2 regions of the Clostridium sp. JS66 genome follow, and region 2 is predicted to be linked to the other one. Evidence: riboswitches for the same ligand, from Rfam matches in the RefSeq annotation. Region 2 holds a riboswitch; the other holds the start of a gene.
What was found. A riboswitch is a leader RNA that binds a small molecule or an ion and turns the genes downstream of it on or off. The one in region 2 is predicted to bind cobalamin.
Positions count from the first base shown of each region.

Region 1: it holds a riboswitch for cobalamin, as region 2 does, so the genes downstream of both, Q6H37_RS21970 (energy-coupling factor ABC transporter permease) here and Q6H37_RS01765 (ABC transporter substrate-binding protein) in region 2, are expected to answer to the same signal.

Region 1 is NZ_CP131467.1:4,771,887-4,775,314, forward strand. It holds gene Q6H37_RS21955 (energy-coupling factor ABC transporter ATP-binding protein) at 1-36, opposite strand, end outside; gene cbiQ (cobalt ECF transporter T component CbiQ) at 36-824, opposite strand; gene Q6H37_RS21965 (energy-coupling factor ABC transporter substrate-binding protein) at 824-1,138, opposite strand; gene Q6H37_RS21970 (energy-coupling factor ABC transporter permease) at 1,143-1,883, opposite strand; cobalamin riboswitch at 2,144-2,327, opposite strand; gene Q6H37_RS21975 (MtnX-like HAD-IB family phosphatase) at 2,448-3,080, opposite strand; gene Q6H37_RS21980 (ECF transporter S component) at 3,266-3,428, opposite strand, start outside.
Region 2 is NZ_CP131467.1:360,137-363,564, forward strand. It holds gene Q6H37_RS01760 (FecCD family ABC transporter permease) at 1-216, opposite strand, end outside; gene Q6H37_RS01765 (ABC transporter substrate-binding protein) at 241-1,194, opposite strand; cobalamin riboswitch at 1,339-1,529, opposite strand; purine riboswitch at 1,683-1,786, shown strand; gene Q6H37_RS01770 (NAD(P)/FAD-dependent oxidoreductase) at 1,983-3,383, shown strand.

The DNA of each region.
Region 1 (3,428 bases), 1.9 Mb from region 2:
GCTTAAATCTTTCGTTTCAATTATGTATTCGCTCATTAAATGATTCCCCCAAAAATATTCTTGCTCAAACTTATAGTTACTAATATTACTTCTACAATTATTATAACAAATATATTCCTGTATGAAATTTTAAAGTTATCCTCTATTAAATTTATTTCACCATCGTAACACCTAGATTCCATAGCAGTATAAATGTCTTGTGAACGTTTGTATGAACTTATAAAAAGCGAAGTAACTAATTTTCCTAAAGAATTATAACCTGTACTTATTTTTGAGTATCCAAGTCTTGAATTCTGCGATATGAAAATCATGTTAGCTGTATCAAGTAATACAAAAATAAATCTATACACAAGACCCATTAGTTCTACAAATAACTTAGGTGCCTTAAATTTTCTAAGCACTGTTAAAATCTCAAATACAGGAGTTGTTAGTGCTAAAAAATACAAGCATGAAACTGATGCAAGTGCTTTAAAAAATATTTTTGAAGCCATAAGAAAGCTTGTTTTTGTACATCCAAGTTTAATATTAAAAATGTGAAAGCTAAATAGTATTTCTTTACTATCTCCAACAGTATTTATTGCTATTGTAACAATTCCAATAACCAGGAACACTAAAGGAATTAAAATCAATTCACCATAAGATTTAGCTGGTATCTTACCTTTAAAAATAGTTATAGCTGCCATAAATAATACTACTAATATTGAATATACTATATTATTTAAAGATATACACAATATCATAGTTAAAATAGAAAACATAAATTTTTCCATAGGATTAACTTTTCTAAGTTCTGATACATATGCCAATTTATCTATAGAAATCATTATTTTTCACTTCCGTCTTTTTTAGATTTTCCCTTCATATATCCAAAATAGTAACATACAACTCCTGAACCGACAGCAGCCTGAAGTGCAAATAAAAGGCTCTCTATCTCACTACTTGGTGGCTGCCAAACTGGTGAAGCCCATTGTTTATAATTAGGTTTAATTTGTGTAATTGCCTTTTCTGCCTGATCATCTGAACCACCAAATTCAGCATGCTTTAAGAACAACATAGGGACTACAGTAATGGCTACTACAAGGAAAGCTAATATTAAATTTTTTTTCAATAAATTATTGTTTTTAGTTTGTACATGCATACCATTAAGCCTCCTTTGGTATAACATTTAATTCTATAAGTTCTTGCTTGTTATAATTACTTAAAAGATTAAAAACTATAACTGTTAATATTCCTTCACTTATTGCTAATGGAATTTGCGTTACAGCAAATATACCCATAAACTTTATTACAGATGTTGCAATTCCACCTGTAGCATCTGGAAATGCTAATGCTAACTCAAAAGATGCAGTAACGTATGTCATTAAATCTCCCAGCATTGCTGCAGAAAATACTGATATAGATTGTGATACTTTTAATTTTTTTAGTAATTTATATGTAAAATATGACACTAAAGGTCCTACAACTGCCATAGAAAATGTATTAGCACCTAAAGTTGTTAATCCTCCATGTGCAAGAAGTAATGCTTGAAAAATAAGAACTATAACACCTAAAACGCTCATAACCGTAGGTCCAAAAAGTATAGCTCCAAGTCCCACTCCTGTTGGATGTGAACAACTTCCTGTTACTGATGGTATTTTTAAAGCAGAAAGAACAAAAGCAAAAGCCCCAGCCATAGCTATTAACATTTTTGTTTTAGGATTTAACCTTATTTTTTCCTTTATAGAAAATAATCCAACCACAATAAAAGGTATACATACAATTCCCCATGTAATGCACCATTTTGGTGGAAGAAATCCTTCCATAATGTGCATTGCAAACACATTTTTAGGAATACATAATATTGCAATAAAAATTCCTAAAGAAATTTGATATTTTTTTGACATAACTACACCCCTTTTATTACATAAATAATCGTAGCCTATAAAACGATAATGGTGCTCGTACTACTAAAAATTCTACTAATTGCCAAAACTATTCCAATAAAAATAAAAAGGAACTTCTTCTGGAAGTTCCTAATAATCAAATTTAAAAGCACACATACTGTTTATCCTAAACATAACTAATTTCCTTGTACGTTTTTAATTAGGTTATGTTAATTTAGATAAAATAACAGTTTTTATGCATCTTCTTTCCCTCCGAAAGATTGCAGTAAACAGTACTAGGCAGGTCTCCTGACTCACGGGTCTTCCTCCTTCTTCCTTCCCAGATAAATCCATAGGATCCAGTGGATATAGAATTTGTCGCCGTATACAGTAGCGGGGGCTGTAATGGATTTTCACCACTTTCCCTTTTAATTAACGTTATAAACCTAACACTTCACTATTTAATTTTACAATTAAAATTGTACATTATTTTTCAAATTATGTCAACATAATATTCTGAAATTACTATTTTTTAAAACAATTGCTTCAACACAAATAACAATTGTAATTCTACATGTATTTAGCTTAATTTTTTTTCATATATTCTAAAACATCAAAAAAATTATCAAAGTTATGATAAGGTAATTCTTTATTTTCATAGTGTTGTTTTAAAAAAGATTTAGCAAAAACTACATCTGCATCTTTAGACGCACATATATCCGAATGACCATCTCCAATATAATAAACCTTATATCCTCTGTTTTTTAAATCATCTACTATTCTTTTTTTACAATTTCCACAAAATCCACATTCTCCAGATGAATTTAAAAAAGATAATTTCCAACCATTATCATATTTTGCGCTGTTACATACAACTTTCAGACCTTGAAAACCATATGTTTTCAATATTTCATTTATGTAAATATCATATCCATCAGAAGCTACTATCATTTCATAGGAATTTTTCTTTACTTCCTCAACAAACTCTCTAAATCCTCTATTTATGGGAAATTCTCTAACAAAATTTTTTATGTATTCTTCATCATGTTTAATTAAATCCCACTGCATCTTACCACATTGAGCGGTTCCTATTTTTTTGCTTACCCACAAGTCTCCTATTTCTTTCCACCCTTCATCTGCCAGCTGCTTTATTATAGAAAATCCTACATCCTGTACTGTTATAGTTCCATCAAAATCAACTACAAAAGCTTTTTTCAATTAAATTCCTCCTCGTCTTACTACCATTTTAACTCAAATTAACATGAGAACCATTCTAATTAACTTAATTAAATCTATTAGAAATTTATTTAATCCTTATTATAATATAGTAAATATAAAAAGAAATAACAAGTCAATATACACATTAAGTTGTATAGTGACAAGTTATCTCTTTATTACATATCTTATATCTTTTTAGGCACTCTACCTGAAAGAGCATTATAAGAGTACATGAGTATTGATATTGCATAGGAACTTACAACAGTCAAAACTAATGTTTCTACCATCCTTGGAATCCACAAGATCATAAATCCTTTAGTTGCAACGGCTGGTGTGAAAATTAGTATA
Region 2 (3,428 bases):
AATTTTTGATATTATTAGTATATGATTTTTAGGTATTTCAGATATTGAAATAAAATTATTTAAAAATGGTATTTTGCTTAAAATTACATTTAAGGTTTCAGTAAAAGATATATTTGCTGTTCCAAAAGTACTGGACAATAGCATTATACAAAATAACAGAATTATGCTTACTGGAAACATGAATCTTATCATTTTTTTCTTATCATCTAAATTCATAACTAAATCCCTTCTGTAAATATACTATTTAAAAGCATCAGGATGGATTGTCTTGGCTAAAGCTTCTAAACCATCAGCTAATCTAGGACCCTGCCTATTAATAATATCTTCATCAATTTCAAAAAGTTTATTCTTTTTTACAGCATCTAGATCCTTATATCCTTCTTGTACTTTAATTTGATTTTTTGAATTAAACTTGTTTGAACATATAATTATATCCGGATTTTTTTCAATAAGTTTTTCTAAGCTATATTTCCATCCAGTTACATCAGAAGCGGTATTTTTTCCACCAGCTGTAGTAATCATTGTGTCTACAAAAGTATCTTTACCGGCAGTGAAATCACCACTTTTACCAAAGCTTACTACATAGTAAGCAGTTGGAGTACCTTTATCTTTAACCTTTGCTTTTACATAATCCACTTTTTTTATCATATTAGAAACTATAGAATTAGCGTTATCATTAGCGTTAAGGATTTTACCCACATTTCTTATAATGTCATATGTACTTTGAAAGCTTTCAGGACCAGAAAGCACTACGACCTTTATGTTAAGCTCTTCTAATTTTTTTAAATCCTGTTCCCTGAAATGATTGGAAGCTATAACTATATCAGGCTTTAAATTAGTTATTTTTTCAATATTAGGATTTGTAAGTCCACCAATAGATTGAATTTTACTAGCTTCCTTAGGATATGTACAAAAATCAGTTCTTCCTATTAAGGTATTTTCTTTGTTAAGAGCATAAATAGTTTCTGTAATATTGGGTGCTATAGATATAACCTTTTTAGGTTCTTTTTCTATAGTTACCTCTCTATTAAGTGAGTCTTTTATTTTAAGTGGATAAGTAGTATTTTTTACTGATTCAACTTGTTTGTTATCTTCATTTGAAGAAGTTGAGCTGTTTTGATTACATCCAATTGCTGAAAAAGCAAATAGGAAAACAATAAGTAAAATAAAAGATGTTTTTTTCAATTTATACATTTTTATATTCCTCCTTAATTTGATTTTTTTATATACAAATAAAAAGATGCTTCGTATTTTAAAACAATTAAAAAAGCCATTATCCAAACGAATAATGGTTAAAAGCAAAAATGTGCTAATATCCCCTTATCCGCGTAAGGTGAATCAATATCTATAATTTTAGGCAGGTCTCCTGGCTAAGATTCATCATATATTAAGGCCTTCCCCATTACTGAGTGGCATAATGTTAATATACTCATCCTTACAGTGGCGGGACCGCATAGGCTTTTAACCTATTTCCCTTTTAAACTCATAAGTTGTTAAACTTAATAAGTACCTAAAACTTTTATTAAATTAATTATAACACTATTTTGATGTTATCGCTCTATTTAAATTGTATAATTTATATTATAAGAATAATGTGTTTAGTAAAAGAAGTTATATAAAAAACTATTGCATTTTACGAAAATATAGAGTAAAATTTCTTTGTAATAAGAACTTTTTTAAGAGAATATTGTTTAATGTTCACTTGTATAAATCTAGCAATACGGGCTGGATGTCTCTACCGAGCTACCTTAAATAGTTGTAGGCTATAAGTGCATATGCTTATTTAGACTACAACTTTCATGCTTTTCTATGCTGAATTTTCCTTTAAGTAAATGTGTGAAAGATGTAAAATTAAAGATGATCCATTTGAAAAAAATATATATTGTTCGCAATGGTACGAACTAAATTGTTGACGAAAATGTAATAATATTTTCTTTATTAAGGGAAAAATAATTAATGATTTTGTAATGGAGATGATTATTGTGAAGTATGATGTAATAATAGTAGGAGCTGGTCCATCAGGAATATTTACTGCATTGGAACTAGTTAGACAAAAATCTAATAAGAAAGTTTTAATGGTTGAACAAGGAAGAAGTATAGATAAGAGATATTGTCCTAAAGAAAAAACGAAAAAATGCGTTTCATGTAAACCTTACTGTCATATAACAACTGGTTTTTCAGGAGCAGGAGCATTTTCAGATGGTAAATTATCATTAAGCTATGAGGTTGGAGGAGATCTGCCAAGTTTAATAGGAACTGACAAAGCTCAAGAGCTCATAGAATATACAGATAAAATTTATCTTGAATTTGGTGCAGACACAAAGGTAGAGGGACTAGAGAATACTGAAGCGGTTAAAGCAATTAGAATAAAAGCTATAGAAGCAGGACTTAAATTAGTAGATTGTCCTATAAGACATTTAGGAACAGAAAAAGCACAAGAAATATATTTAAAAATACAAAAATATCTTTTAGATTCTGGAATAGAAATTAAGTTTGATACTGTAGTTGAAGATTTGATTATTGAAGATAGAACAGCAAAAGGTATAAAAATAGCTGATTCACAAACTAGGACTAAAAAAGAAGACTTGTATGCTGATAAAATAATAGTGGCAGCAGGTAGAAAAGGAGCAGACTGGCTTAAAGATATGTGTATAAAACATGAAATAAATCATTCTGCTGGTACTGTAGATATAGGTGTTCGTGTTGAAATTAGAAACGAGGTTATGGAAAAGGTAAACAATGTTTTATATGAATCAAAGCTCATAGGATATCCAGCACCTTTTAAAAATAAAGTTAGAACCTTTTGTCAAAATCCTGGAGGCTTTGTCAGCCAGGAGAACTATGATAATAACTTAGCAATAGTCAATGGACATTCTTATAAAGAAAGAAAATCTGATAATACTAATTTGGCTATATTGAGTTCCCATAATTTTTCAGAACCTTTTAATCAACCTATAGAGTATGGAAAAAAGGTAGCTGAGTTAGTTAATATGTTAGGTAATGGCAGAATACTAGTTCAAAGGTATGGAGACATATTAGATGGAAAGAGAACCTGGCAGAAAGAATTAGATCAAACAAATATAAGGCATACCTTGCCAGATGCTGTAGCTGGAGATTTAACTTCTGCTATTCCATATAGACCAATGATTAATATTTTAAACTTTATTAAAGCTATGAATATAGTTGTACCAGGTTTTGCAAGTGTTGAAACTTTATTATATGGTCCAGAAATAAAATTTTATAGCAACAAGATAAATTTAAATGACAAATTTGATACTAATATAAAAGGACTTCACTGCTTAGGAGACTCCAGTGGGTGGACCAGAGGACTAATGATGGCATCCATTATGGGAGTGCTTATGGGAAAGATATTAGAGAAGTAAGAAATTAATTTTTGTGTATGTAAAATTTTGATTTAATATAATCAC